3 regions of the Pantoea stewartii genome follow, and region 2 is predicted to be linked to each of the others. Evidence: predicted binding sites of a transcription regulator. Region 2 holds the regulator's gene; each other region holds the start of a gene.
The links. The regulator PurR, encoded in region 2, represses purine synthesis genes. The targets are predictions, from matches to a motif close to CANGCAAACGTTTGCNTG.
Positions count from the first base shown of each region.

Region 1: the regulator PurR is predicted to act here: its motif matches at 2,024-2,041, upstream of cvpA (colicin V production protein).
Region 3: the regulator PurR is predicted to act here: its motif matches at 1,636-1,653, upstream of gcvT (glycine cleavage system aminomethyltransferase GcvT).

Region 1 is NZ_CP049115.1:1,426,693-1,430,920, forward strand. It holds gene purF (amidophosphoribosyltransferase) at 1-1,437, opposite strand, end outside; gene cvpA (colicin V production protein) at 1,475-1,960, opposite strand; gene dedD (cell division protein DedD) at 2,213-2,992, opposite strand; gene folC (bifunctional tetrahydrofolate synthase/dihydrofolate synthase) at 2,982-4,228, opposite strand, start outside.
Region 2 is NZ_CP049115.1:180,516-184,743, forward strand. It holds gene punC (purine nucleoside transporter PunC) at 1-254, opposite strand, end outside; gene punR (DNA-binding transcriptional activator PunR) at 363-1,268, shown strand; gene purR (HTH-type transcriptional repressor PurR) at 1,265-2,290, opposite strand; gene cydH (cytochrome bd-I oxidase subunit CydH) at 2,573-2,662, shown strand; gene G5574_RS00825 (hypothetical protein) at 2,649-2,873, opposite strand; gene G5574_RS00830 (C40 family peptidase) at 2,953-3,771, opposite strand; gene G5574_RS00835 (Grx4 family monothiol glutaredoxin) at 4,136-4,228, shown strand, end outside.
Region 3 is NZ_CP049115.1:2,012,663-2,016,890, forward strand. It holds gene gcvH (glycine cleavage system protein GcvH) at 77-463, opposite strand; gene gcvT (glycine cleavage system aminomethyltransferase GcvT) at 488-1,585, opposite strand; gene ubiI (FAD-dependent 2-octaprenylphenol hydroxylase) at 2,017-3,219, opposite strand; gene ubiH (2-octaprenyl-6-methoxyphenyl hydroxylase) at 3,233-4,228, opposite strand, start outside.

The sequences.
Region 1 (4,228 bases), 1.2 Mb from region 2:
CAGATATTCAAGGTAGCCCTGATCCACATCTTTAGTAACGTAAACCCCGTTAAAAACGGAGCACTCGAACTGAACGATATCGGGATTCTCTTCGCGTACGGCTTCGATGAGGTCATTGAGATCCTGGAAAATCAGCGCATCTGCTTTGATAATCTGACGAATCTCTTCGACTTCGCGGCCATGGGCAATCAGCTCAGTGGCGCTCGGCATATCAATGCCGTAGACGTTAGGGAAGCGCACTTCCGGAGCCGCAGAGGCGAGATAAACCTTTTTAGCCCCTGCTTCGCGTGCCATTTCAATAATCTGCTCAGACGTGGTGCCACGCACGATAGAGTCATCGATCAGCAAGACGTTTTTATCGCGGAATTCGGCGCGGTTAGCATTGAGTTTGCGGCGCACGGCGCTGCGGCGCAGCTGCTGACCCGGCATGATAAAGGTACGACCGACATAGCGGTTTTTCACAAATCCCTGGCGGTAAGGCTTATCAAGGATGCGGGCGATTTCCAGTGCCGTATCCATGGAGGTTTCCGGAATCGGAATCACCACATCGATATCCAGATCTTCCCATTCACGGGCAATTTTCTGGCCCAGCTTGGTGCCCATGCGGACGCGCGCGCTGTAGACCGAAATTTTGTCCAGGAAGGAGTCCGGTCGGGCAAAATAGACGTATTCGAACAGGCACGGATTGTTTTTGGGGTTCTCGGCACACTGGCGGGTCGAAAGCTGGCCCTGCTCCGTGATGTACACCGCTTCACCCGGCGCGACGTCACGGATGAATTCAAAACCCAGTGTATCCAGCGCGACGCTCTCTGAGGCCACCATATACTCGGTACGGCCATCCGCAATGACGCGTTTGCCCAGCACCAGCGGACGAATCCCGTTAGGATCGCGGAAGGCGACCATGCCGTGGCCGATAATCATCGAGACCACCGCATACGCGCCGCGAACCTGCTGATGCACGGCGGCGATAGCGGCAAAAATGTTGTCGGCTTCCAGCGGATAGTGCTGAAAACGATCCAGTTCCTGCGCGAAGATATTCAGCAGGATCTCTGAGTCTGACGTGGTGTTCACATGACGGCGGCCTTTTTCGAACAGCTGCTTACGCAGTTCATGTGCGTTGGTCAGGTTACCGTTGTGTGCAAGAGAAATCCCGTACGGCGAGTTGACGTAGAACGGTTGCGCTTCAGAAGCGCTGGAGCTGCCCGCTGTAGGATAGCGTGCATGACCAATCCCCATGTTGCCTTGTAAACGCTGCATATGACGGGCTTCGAAAACATCGCTGACCAGGCCGTTGGCCTTACGCAGGCGAAAGCAGTTGAGCGCATCAATCGTACAAATGCCTGCGGCATCCTGCCCACGATGCTGGAGCACCGTTAACGCGTCATAGATCGACTGGTTTACCGGCATGAAACCGGTGATACCGACAATACCGCACATGTTGTCATTTCCTCATTAAGCCGTACGCCCGATGGTCTCACCGGGGCAAAAAACTCGACGTGCTTTTCAGGTAGTCAAAAAACCACCTGATTATAGAACTGAACTCGGGAATAAGTTGAGACTGCTGCCAGTCCGGGCTTTTTGAAAAACCCGTGAATGTATCCAGGAAGAACAGCAAAGCGGCTACAATAAGCACACCACGCAAGGCCCCGAAACAAACGCCTAATACCCGATCGGTTCCCGACAGGCCGGTTTTTTCTACCAGCGAGCCGATAACGTAGTTCACTATCGCCCCCACAATCAGGGTCGCAATGAACAGCACCGCAATGGCGATTCCGTTCCGAACCAGTTCGTCGTCAAAACCTGTAAACCAGACAGCAAGGTAGGCATAGTAATGACTGGCGACAAAAAACGCGCATCCCCAGGTAACAAGAGATAAGGCTTCGCGGACAAACCCTCGAACCAGGCTGACCAAAGCCGAAAAACCAACTACCGCAATAATGACGTAATCAATCCAGATCATGAACTCTTCCAGCGCCAGTGCCATTGCACCCCTGCATCCAGTTCGGGGCGCATTCTAACAGAAAAAGAAAACGTTTGCGTAGGGGTTTTCAGGTTCTGCATCCATAAAAAAGGCGAAGAAAAAAACGAACTTCGCCTGTGAGATTGTTATCCGGTTAACCCCTTGAAAAGCCAGGCTAACCGTTGCCCGCCCCGCTTAGCCAGGGCTGATTGCCGCTGCCTGTTATTCTTATCGGCAGCGCCAATCACGGATTTAACGCGCGCTGTAGGGCTTAACGACGCCGCTTAGACCCGAGACGTTTTTCAGCTCGCCCACTGCCGCCTGCATTTTCGCTTTAGACGCATCCGGTCCCACATAAATGCGGGTGATTTGTCCCTGCACCGGCGTTGACGGCACCGTATAGGCCCGGTAACCCGACAGGCGCAGCTTCGCGACAATCTCGTTGACCTTGCTGGCGTTCTTCAATGCGCCCAACTGGACAACATACGCCTGTCCCGAGGGTTGCGTCTCTTTCGGTTGCTCTGCCGGGGCCGCTTCCTCGGTGCGCGCTGCCTGCTCGGCCGGCCTGGTTTTTTCAACGGGCTTCGCTTGCTCAACCGGTTTGGTTTTCTCGACCGGTTTGCTCTGCGTCTGTTCTACCGGCTTCGGTTTAGCCTGCTCGGTATGTTTCGGTTTTGTCGTCTCAGCTGGTTTTTCTTTCGCTGTCGTCGAATGTACAGGCGGCGGTGATACGACACTCGGCGCACTGTTTTGCTCGGGCTGCGTGCTGCCCTCTTGCGCCTGTGAGTTGCCCCCGTCAGGATGACTTACCGCACTGCCCGCGCCGGCAGGCGGATGGGCTGGCAGCGACTGGGTGACCGGCGGCACCATTTCGCTGTCCTGCTGGTCGTCCGGTTTCGGGACCAGTGGAATCGCCGCAAACTCTTCTTTATAGTGTTTTTTCTTACCATCCAGCAGCCCCGGCAACACAATCACGCCGATGGCCACCAGAATAACGGTACCGACTAAACGGTTTTGAAACTTACTCGCCACGTCCTCTCTCCGTTTCAATCGATTCCATCACCTGCGCGACGGTCAGGAAAGAGCCGCATACCAGGATGATGTCCTGCGGTTCAGCCTGCTGCCGCGCCTGTTGCCAGGCCTGTTCGACATCTGCGAATGCCCGGGCAGACGTTACGTGTGCCATGAGTTGTTCTGCACTGGCACCGCGCGGGCCGGACAGCGGCGCGCAGTACCAGAAGTCGACCTGCGGAGCCAGCGCGGACAGCGTCCCGGCGATATCTTTATCATGCAGCATCCCGACCACGGCGTGAACGTGCCCCCGCGTCGGCAAGGCAGCCAGGCGCGATGCCAGGTAGCCTGCTGCATGCGGGTTATGCGCTACATCCAGAATCACGCGAGGCGACTCACTGACGGTCTGAAAGCGCCCGGGTAACACCGCCAGCGGCAGGCTGGCACGGATATGTGCGTCGCTGACGTTGAGCCCCGAGGCACGCAGCGCCACTAGCGCCGTTGCCGCATTCGGCAGGGGCACCTGCGGCAGCGGTAGATCGCTCAGTTCACCGTGCGCATCGCGCAGAGACCAGCTTTCTGCCTGCGCATGATAGTGCCAGTCACGGCCAAGCTGAATGAGCTGAGCGCCCTTTTCCCTGGCGACATCGGCAATCGTCACCGGCATAGCAGGCTCACCCACCACCGCAGGTTTACCCTGACGGAATACGCCCGCTTTTTCCCGACCAATGCTGTCGCGATCCGGGCCAAGCCAGTCGGTATGGTCCAGCGCAATACTGGTCACTACCGCGACATCGGCATCCACAATATTCGTTGCGTCCAGCCGCCCACCCAGCCCGACTTCCAGAATGACCACGTCAAGCTTCGCCTGCTGAAACAGGTTAAGCGCCGACAGCGTGCCGAATTCAAAATAGGTCAGGGAGATAGTACCGCGTCCCGCTTCAATATCAGCGAAACTGGCGCTGTGTTGCGCTTCACTCAGCTCCTGTCCCTGCACCCGGACACGCTCCGTATAACGCACCAGATGCGGCGAGCTGTAAACGCCCACGCGATAGCCCGCGGCCATCAACAGGGTTTCAAGCGTCCGACAGGTAGTGCCTTTACCATTGGTACCGGCAACGGTGAAAACAAAAGGGGCAGGCTTCAGCAGGTCCAGACGTTGCGCCACCTGGCGAATACGGTCCAGGCCCAGTTCAATTGCCTGAGTGTGGAGGTGCTCAAGATAATAAAGCCACGTGGCCAAAGGCGACGTGGCTT
Region 2 (4,228 bases):
CAGCCCAGAGCAAACAGGACGAGGCCTGCCAGCAGCACCGGCTTACGCCCCAACCGATCAGATAAGGGGCCCCAGACCAGTTGACCACAGGCAAAACCGGCCAGAAACAGACTCATGCTGGCGCTGATCATCCCGGCTGACGTGCTAAAACTTTGCTGCATAGCGCCGAAGGCGGGCAGGTACATATCGGTTGCCAGAAAGCCCAGCATACTGAGCACGGCAAGATAGGGAATAAAGCCTTTTGAAGCGGACATCGGGTTCTCATCAGTTGCAGAATAAACGCGGGGCAGTGTAAAAGCTGTACTTCACGCTGTGAAACGGTAAAATTTGCCTGTTGCTGTTAAAAATTTTGAAGGCAAATTATGTGGTCTGAATATGCGCTGGAAGTGGTGGATGCGGTCGCACGCGGTGGCAGCTTTAGCGCGGCCGCCCAGGAACTGCACCGTGTGCCTTCTGCCATCAGCTATACCGTTCGCCAGCTGGAAACCTGGCTGGCTGTGCCGCTGTTTGAACGCCAGCACCGGGAGGTGATTCTCACCCCGGCGGGCGAGCATTTTGTGCGGGAAGGGCGCAGCGTTATCAAAAAAATGGATGCCACACGACGTCAGTGTCAACAGCTCGCCAACGGCTGGCGCGGTCAGATTGGTATTGCCGTCGACTGCATCGTCAAACCGCAGCGGACCCGGCAGTTTGTCAGGGATTTTTACCGCCATTTTCCCGACATGGAGTTGCACATCAGCTATGAGGTCTTTAACGGCGTCTGGGATGCGCTGGCAGACGGGCGAGTGGATGTGGCGATAGGTGCGACACAGGCGATTCCGGTGGGGGGGCGTTTCGCCTTTCGCGATATGGGCACCCTGAACTGGCGTTGCGTGGTGGCGCGTCAGCACCCTCTGACGCAGGTTGCTACGCTAGATGATGAGGCGTTGCGCAACTGGCCTTCTCTGGTGCTGGAAGATACGTCGCGCGCGTTACCGCGTCGTATGACCTGGGCGCTGGATAACCAACGCCGGCTGGTGGTCCCGGACTGGCAAACCGGTCTGGACTGTGTGCGCGCCGGTTTGTGTGTCGCGATGATACCGGGCCATTTAGCGCGGCCCTTACTGGACAGCGGCGAGATGGCAGAGCTGAACTTACCGCAGGCGTTTCCGGAAAGTCCCTGCTGCGTCAGCTGGGCGGAAGATCGCGCATCACCGGCGCTGGGGTGGTTACTCCAGTACCTGGGCGATGCGCAAACGCTAAATCAGGAGTGGTTGAGCGAGGATTAACGGCGATAATCGCGATAAGGACCATAGCCCACCGAACGTCGCTCAATAAGCGTCGGGTGGACTTCAATTGTCTGCGACTCTTCCCGCTTACTGGTGATGCGATCTAACAACATCTCCAGCGCTTTCTCACCCAACTGGGCTTTAGGCTGATGCACCGTGGTCAGTGCCGGGGTGAAATAGCGCGCATTGCGCACATTGTCGTAACCGATGACGGAGATATCCTGCGGCACGCGCAGGCCCATTTCGTCGGCCGCGCAGATTGCGCCCATCGCCATGATGTCGCCCCCACAGAATACGGCGCTTGGGCGCTGCTTCTGTGACAGAATCTGCTGCATGGCCTGATAGCCAGATTCGGGTTCAAAGTCACCCTGCACAATCCATTCGGCACGTGGCTGAATACCTGCTTCTTCCAGCGCCTTGAGGAAACCGGCATGGCGACCGCCTCCCGTGTTACGCTCCATCTGGCCGGGAATGGCACCAATATCGCGATGACCACGCTCAATCAAATAACGTCCTGCCAGATAACCGCCCTGGAAAGCATTGTCCAGTACGGTATCGGTAAAGTCGGCACGGGATTCGCCCCAGTCCATCACCACCATCGGAATATTGCGGTTCGCTTCCAGCATTTGCAGCAGATCATCCGGATACTCTGAACACATCACCAGAAGCCCGTCAACGCGCTTTTGCGCCATCATCGACAGATAGGCGCGCTGTTTTTGCAGGTCATTATGTGCGTTGCCCAAAATCAGGGTATAGCCTTTATCGAAGCAGTGATTCTCAATGGCTTCGATAATTTCAGCAAAGTAGGGCGCTTCACTGGACGTGGCGAGCAGGCCCAGCGTTTTGGTGTGATTCACCTTCAGGCTACGCGCGACTGCGCTGGGAGAATAATGCAGTTCCCGAATCGCTTCCCACACCGCTTCGCAGGTATTTTCTGCGACAAAGCGCGTTTTATTGATGACGTGTGAGACGGTCGTGGTGGACACGCCCGCACGCTTCGCCACATCTTTAATTGTTGCCATGTAAATCGAACTCCCGGGCCTATCTAAATTATTGATAAGCATATTGTTAAACGTTTGCGTCAGCGGACGGTTATTTCTGCGAAAAACATCGCTTTTCTGTCCGGTATTGAGTCATCAGGGCAGGAAATAACGTCTGAAAAGGGCGCGGACGCAACCGATATTGCGCGCTGTTGCGCAACAAAGGGGGGATTCTAACAAGGCTGTGCGGATAAAACGAGATTTTTACCCACGCGTATGTGAAAATGCTTTCACCTTACAAACGTCAGGGTTAAAGGAGAGGGGATGAGTACCGATTTAAAACTGTCATTAATGACGACGGCAGCCGCACTGTTAATGATCATCGCGTTTAGCTTCACCGCTATTCTGCACTAGCCGCATTCGTTTGCAGCGACGCTATACTGGCTGACTGGCTGACTGGCTGACTGGCTGACTGGCTGACTGGCTGACTGGCTGACTGGCTGACTGGCTGACTGGCTGGCTGACTGGCTGGCTGACTGGCTGACTGCGCGTCCAGCCTTGCCGGTGATACGTCCTGTCTGTCAGACCGTATCACCGGCAGGTGCGGCATTTTCGCCTGGAACATCCGGCTGCACAATCGGGGTGAGGTGGGCAATAAAAAAGCCGGGAAGTTGCCTTTCCCGGCTTTTTTGTATGAAGGACGTTTAGCGAACGGTCTTTGGCGTCATAACGCGACGCGCACCAATATAATGGCGCTGCCAGTAATCTTCGCTCAACGCACTGATTTGAATATCTTTACCGGTACGCGGTGACTGAATGAATTTACCGTTGCCCAGGTAAACCCCGACATGATCTGCGGTTCCACGCCCGTTGATGCGGAAGAAAACCAGATCGCCTTTTTCAAGGGATTCGCGGTTGACCGGTGCTGCATCCCGCAGATGGTACATTTCGTTAGCGGTACGGGGGATCTTAAACTTCACGACGTCTTTGTAGGCGTACCATACGAGGCCACTGCAATCAAAACCCGTATGGGGCGATTTGCCTCCCCACTGATAACGCTTGCCAAGTTGCCCCATCAGTTTTGCCATCGCCGTTTCACGCGCTTTCTGGTAACGCTGGCGATGCGCTTTACTCATTTTAATGGTGCCGGTTTCGGTATTGTCTGCCGTTAACGCCTTCGCAGCACGTTGATGACCATACCGTTTTTTGCTGGCGGCATTGGCGGCGACTTTTTTGCTCAGCGTCTTGTGCGAGGCAGTCGTTTTAGCGAGCGTTTTGTGCGTGGTGGTGTGAGAGGTCGTTTTGCTGGTTTTCGTGGTCTTACTGACTTTCTGAACAGCGGAGGTGCGACTTTTTTTAGATGAGGCTTTAACCGCGCGTCGTTTGCGCCGATCATCGTCGCGCGCACTTTTTTTCTCTACCTTATGCAAGCTGGCCTTAACCGTCGCATGCGGGGAGGCAGCAGCGATGTTAAAGAAGAGTTGCGCAAAAGCCAGAATAAGAAGCGTAATGATTGAACGCATAGTCCGTTTACTGGTTAAGCTGTCAGATCAAACAGGTCTCTGACAAAGTTAAGAAAAATCTGATCACCGATCAGCGCCGAAGTCATTCTAGTCCAGTTTTTTTTAAAAGAGTAAGTCCTTTTTTTATTAATTGATGGCCTGGATAAAAATCAGGCATAAATCAGGAATTTCAGTCTCTTATAACAGCAAATTCATTGCAAATTATGAATACATTCATAGTCTTTGTCACAGTTTCCTGCGAATGCCTGACCAGCCTACTTAGCAAACATGGCGATTTAACGTCGGACGAGCCAAAATCTCGTTTTCAGTCCTGGCGTGAAGTCGCTACAATAAAGAAACACGAAGTGACGAATTAAGGAAGGCAATAATGAGTACTGTAGAAAAAATTCAGCGCCAGATCGCAGAAAACCCGATCCTGCTGTACATGAAAGGTTCGCCGAAACTGCCAAGCTGCGGT
Region 3 (4,228 bases), 1.8 Mb from region 2:
GTAAATCCTGAATCGGGCTGGGGAACAGAGAGTGCTGGTCAGATATCGGCGGCCTCATCTGGAGGCCGCGCAACGATTACTCGTCAATAGATGCTTTGTAGGCATCCGCGTCCAGCAGTGAGTCTAGTTCTGACTCATCGCTGGCTTTGATCTGGAATAACCAGCCGTCCTGATAAGGCTCGCTGTTAACCAGCTCTGGGGAATCATTCAGCGCGTCGTTCACGGCGATAATTTCGCCACTGACAGGAGAATAGATATCGGAAGCCGCTTTTACGGATTCGGCGACGGCGCACTCTTCGCCGGCAGCGAACGTCGCCCCTACTTCTGGCAGGTCCACAAAGACCATATCGCCCAGTAATTCCTGCGCGTGTTCGGTGATGCCGACGGTGTAAGATCCATCCGCATTTTTGCGCAGCCATTCATGACTGTCGCGGTATTTCAACTCAGCTGGCACATTGCTCATCGCCCTTTCTCCTGTAATTATGTTTTACTGCGCAACCGGCTTGCCGGCGCGAACGAAAACGGGTTTAGTCACTTTTACGGGCATTTCACGGTTGCGGATTTCAACGATAGCGTCTTCGCCAATGCCCGCAGGCACGCGGGCCAGCGCAATGCTGTAACCCAACGTTGGTGAGAAAGATCCGCTGGTAATAATGCCCTGCTGCATCTGCCCCTGACTATCCGTAAAACGCACGGGCAGGCCGTTACGCAGTACGCCTTTTTCTGTCAGGATCAGGCCAACCAGTTTTTCAGTGCCTTTTTCGCGCTGACTTTCCAGTGCTTCGCGCCCGATAAAATTGCGGTCCGCCGGTTCCCAGCACAGGGTCCAGCCCATGTTGGCGGCCAGCGGTGAGACGCTTTCATCCATTTCCTGACCGTAAAGATTCATGCCCGCTTCCAGACGCAATGTATCGCGTGCGCCCAGCCCGGCGGGTTTGACGCCCGCGGCGAGCAGGCGCTGCCAGAATGTAACGGCCTGCGCCGCAGGTAGCGCGATCTCGTAACCCGCTTCGCCGGTATAACCGGTGGTGGCGATAAACAGCTCCCCGGCCTGGATACCAAAGAACGGCTTCATACCTTGTACAGCCTGACGCTGTGCATCACGGAAGAGCGTTTGTGCTTTTTGCTGGGCCTGTGGGCCCTGCACGGCGATCATCGCCAGATCGTCACGCTCCCGGACTTCCACGCCATAACCCTGTGCATGCTCATTGATCCATGCCAGATCCTTTTCACGCGTCGCAGAGTTCACGACCAGGCGGAAAAACGTCTCATCCATGAAATACACGATCAGATCGTCAATCACGCCGCCCGACGCATTCAGCATGCCGGTGTAAAGCGCTTTGCCGGGTTGCGTCAGCCTCGCGACATCGTTTGCCAGCAGAAAACGCAAAAACTCACGCGTACGTGCACCGTGCAGATCGACGATGGTCATGTGCGAAACATCAAACATGCCTGCGTCGTTGCGAACAGCATGATGTTCATCCAGTTGGGAGCCATAGTGCAGCGGCATCATCCAGCCATGGAAATCCACCATACGCGCACCGTTTTCCTGATGCTGGTCAAACAGAGGTGTGTGCTGAGTCATAACTATCCTGTGCTGAAACAAGTAAGTTTGAAACCACGCCGCCGGGAGCCGACGCAAACGTTCTCTTTGCAATGACGTTACCACTGAACGGGTCGATTAACCATAAGCAAAGCGAGGTCGAACGCAGGCGCACAGCCTAATCGCGCAAAAGAAAAAGCAGGACAAAAGACTGTAATTTTGTGATTTGACACACAACAAATACGACCTATTCATTTTTTTACAGCCATTTTATTCGTACCGACACGCAAGATGTTAAAAAAATAGCGAAGCAAAAATGGCGTCGAATAAAAATAAGTAATGCGAAACATCACGCAAAATTAGAATAAATCAAATGAGGCGCTGCAACGGTGCAGGACTGCATTTTTACGGTGCAGTCCTTTTTTAAAATAAAAAAGCCAGCAATTACGCTGGCTTTAAGAAAGGGATTCGCGTCAGCGAAGCCAGGCGGGAATGTCGTTCAGGCCCATCGCCTGCCGCAACATGACAGGTTTCACGCCCGGTAAATTATCGGCCAATTTTAGCCCGACATCGCGAAGCAGCTTTTTAGCCGGATTATTGCCCGCAAACAGCTCACGAAATCCCTGCATGCCCGCGAGCATCATGGCGGCACTGTGTTTACGGCTGCGTTCATAGCGGCGCAGATAGAGGTGCTGCCCGATATCTTTGCCCTGCTGATGCAGGCGGCGAACTTCACCAATCAACTCTGCGGCATCCATAAAACCGAGATTGACACCCTGCCCGGCCAGCGGATGAATGGTATGCGCAGCATCGCCCACCAGCGCCAGGCGATGTGCAGCAAAGCTGCGCGCATAGCGTGCCGTGAGGGGGAATGCCTTCCGTTCGCCTTCCAGTTCGCACAGGCCAAGGCGCATATCAAACGCCACCGACAACTGTTGATTAAAGAGCGCCTCAGGCATCGTTTCCAGCCGGGTGGCTTCCTGGGGCGACAGCGACCAGACGATGGAGCACAGATGCGGATCCTGCATCGGCAGAAACGCCAGAATGCCATCCCCATGGAATACCTGACGCGCGACGCCATCATGTGGCATGGAGGTACGGATGTTCGCCACCAGGGCATGGTGTTCATAATCCCAGAAAGTCAGCGGAATATCGGCTTTGTTGCGCAGCCAAGAATTGGCACCGTCTGCGGCAACCATCAGCCGTGCGCTCATCATGCCGCCATCCTGTAGCGTAATGAAGGCTTCGTTATCGCCAAATGCCACCTGCTGAAGATGTGACGACGGCAGCAACGTCACGTCACTGCACTGCCTGGCTCGCTGCCATAAGGCGCAGTGAATCACCGGGTTTTCGATAATGTGCCCGAGATGGGTTAAGCCCTGCTGCTCACCGTCAAATGAGATAGCACCGAAGCTGTCACGATCCCAGACTTCCATGGCCTGATAAGGGCTGGCTCTGAGCGACAGGATCGTCGACCAGACATCCAGTTTTTGTAAAAGACGTTCACTGGCCGCATTGATAGCCGATACGCGGACAGACGGAGAAGCGGTGGCATCAAATTGCGGCTCGGGCGCTTGTTCGAGTACGGCGATACGCAAGCCACTGCCCTGCAGACCGCAGGCCACGGCCAGTCCTACCATACCGCCACCGGCGATCACCACATCATAAGTTTGCATCAGTGCCTCTCAGTTAACGCTTAACCCAGCCAAGCGTGCGCTCGGCCAGAAGATTTCTCAGCAACGGCAGATGATCCATTGCCAGCAGGCCAAGGTTGCGCCCGACGACCAGCGGTGCATGGCGGTTGGCAAACAGGCGCACCAGACCGTCGGTGAGACCGATGGTCGTGGCCCGATCCTGTTGGCGACGCTGGCGGTAATGCTGCATGACAGCATAGCTGCCAGGGTCCTGTTGCTGCCGGTGCGCGGTGGCCAGGGTTTCGGCTAAGGACATGACATCCCTCAGGCCCAGGTTAAATCCCTGCCCGGCAATAGGGTGCAGCGTCTGGGCTGCGTTGCCCACGGTGGCAACACGATGTGAAACGACCGGTTCGGCCTGTTGCAATGCCAGCGGATAGATATCGCGTTTACCGGTGTGGGTAAATTTCCCCAGTCGCCAGCCGAACGCGTGCTGAAGTTCGCTGAGAAACGTCTCGTCGTCCCAGCGCTCAAGCTGCGGGCGCTTATCCAATGAATGACACCACACCAGCGACAGACGGTTGTCAGACATCGGCAGCAGGGCGAGCGGGCCGAACGCAGTAAACCGTTCAAAGGCCCGCCCCTGGTGCGGTATCTCGCTGGTGACATTCGCAATGAGTGCCAGTTGCTGATAAGTTTCGGTTTGCCACTGAATACCGCAGGCTGCCGCGACAGCCGAACGCGTGCCATCAGCCGCCACCAGCACATCAGCGTCCAGCTGTTCATCATTATCCAGCGTGACCTTCACGTGCGCCTGAGTACGGTTCACATTGGTGACCCGTGCCGGACAGCGCAGGGTGACGCCGGGAGCCTGTTTAAGCTGCGCGAATAAACGCTGGCCTACGTCGAACAATTCGACGACCTGGCCCAGCGCGGGAATCGCATAGTCGCTGGCCGTCAGTGAGACAAAACCCGCATGACCCCGATCGGAAACATGGATCGTCGTGATCGGCGTTGCGCAGGGGGCAATGCGCTGCCAGAGATTAATATT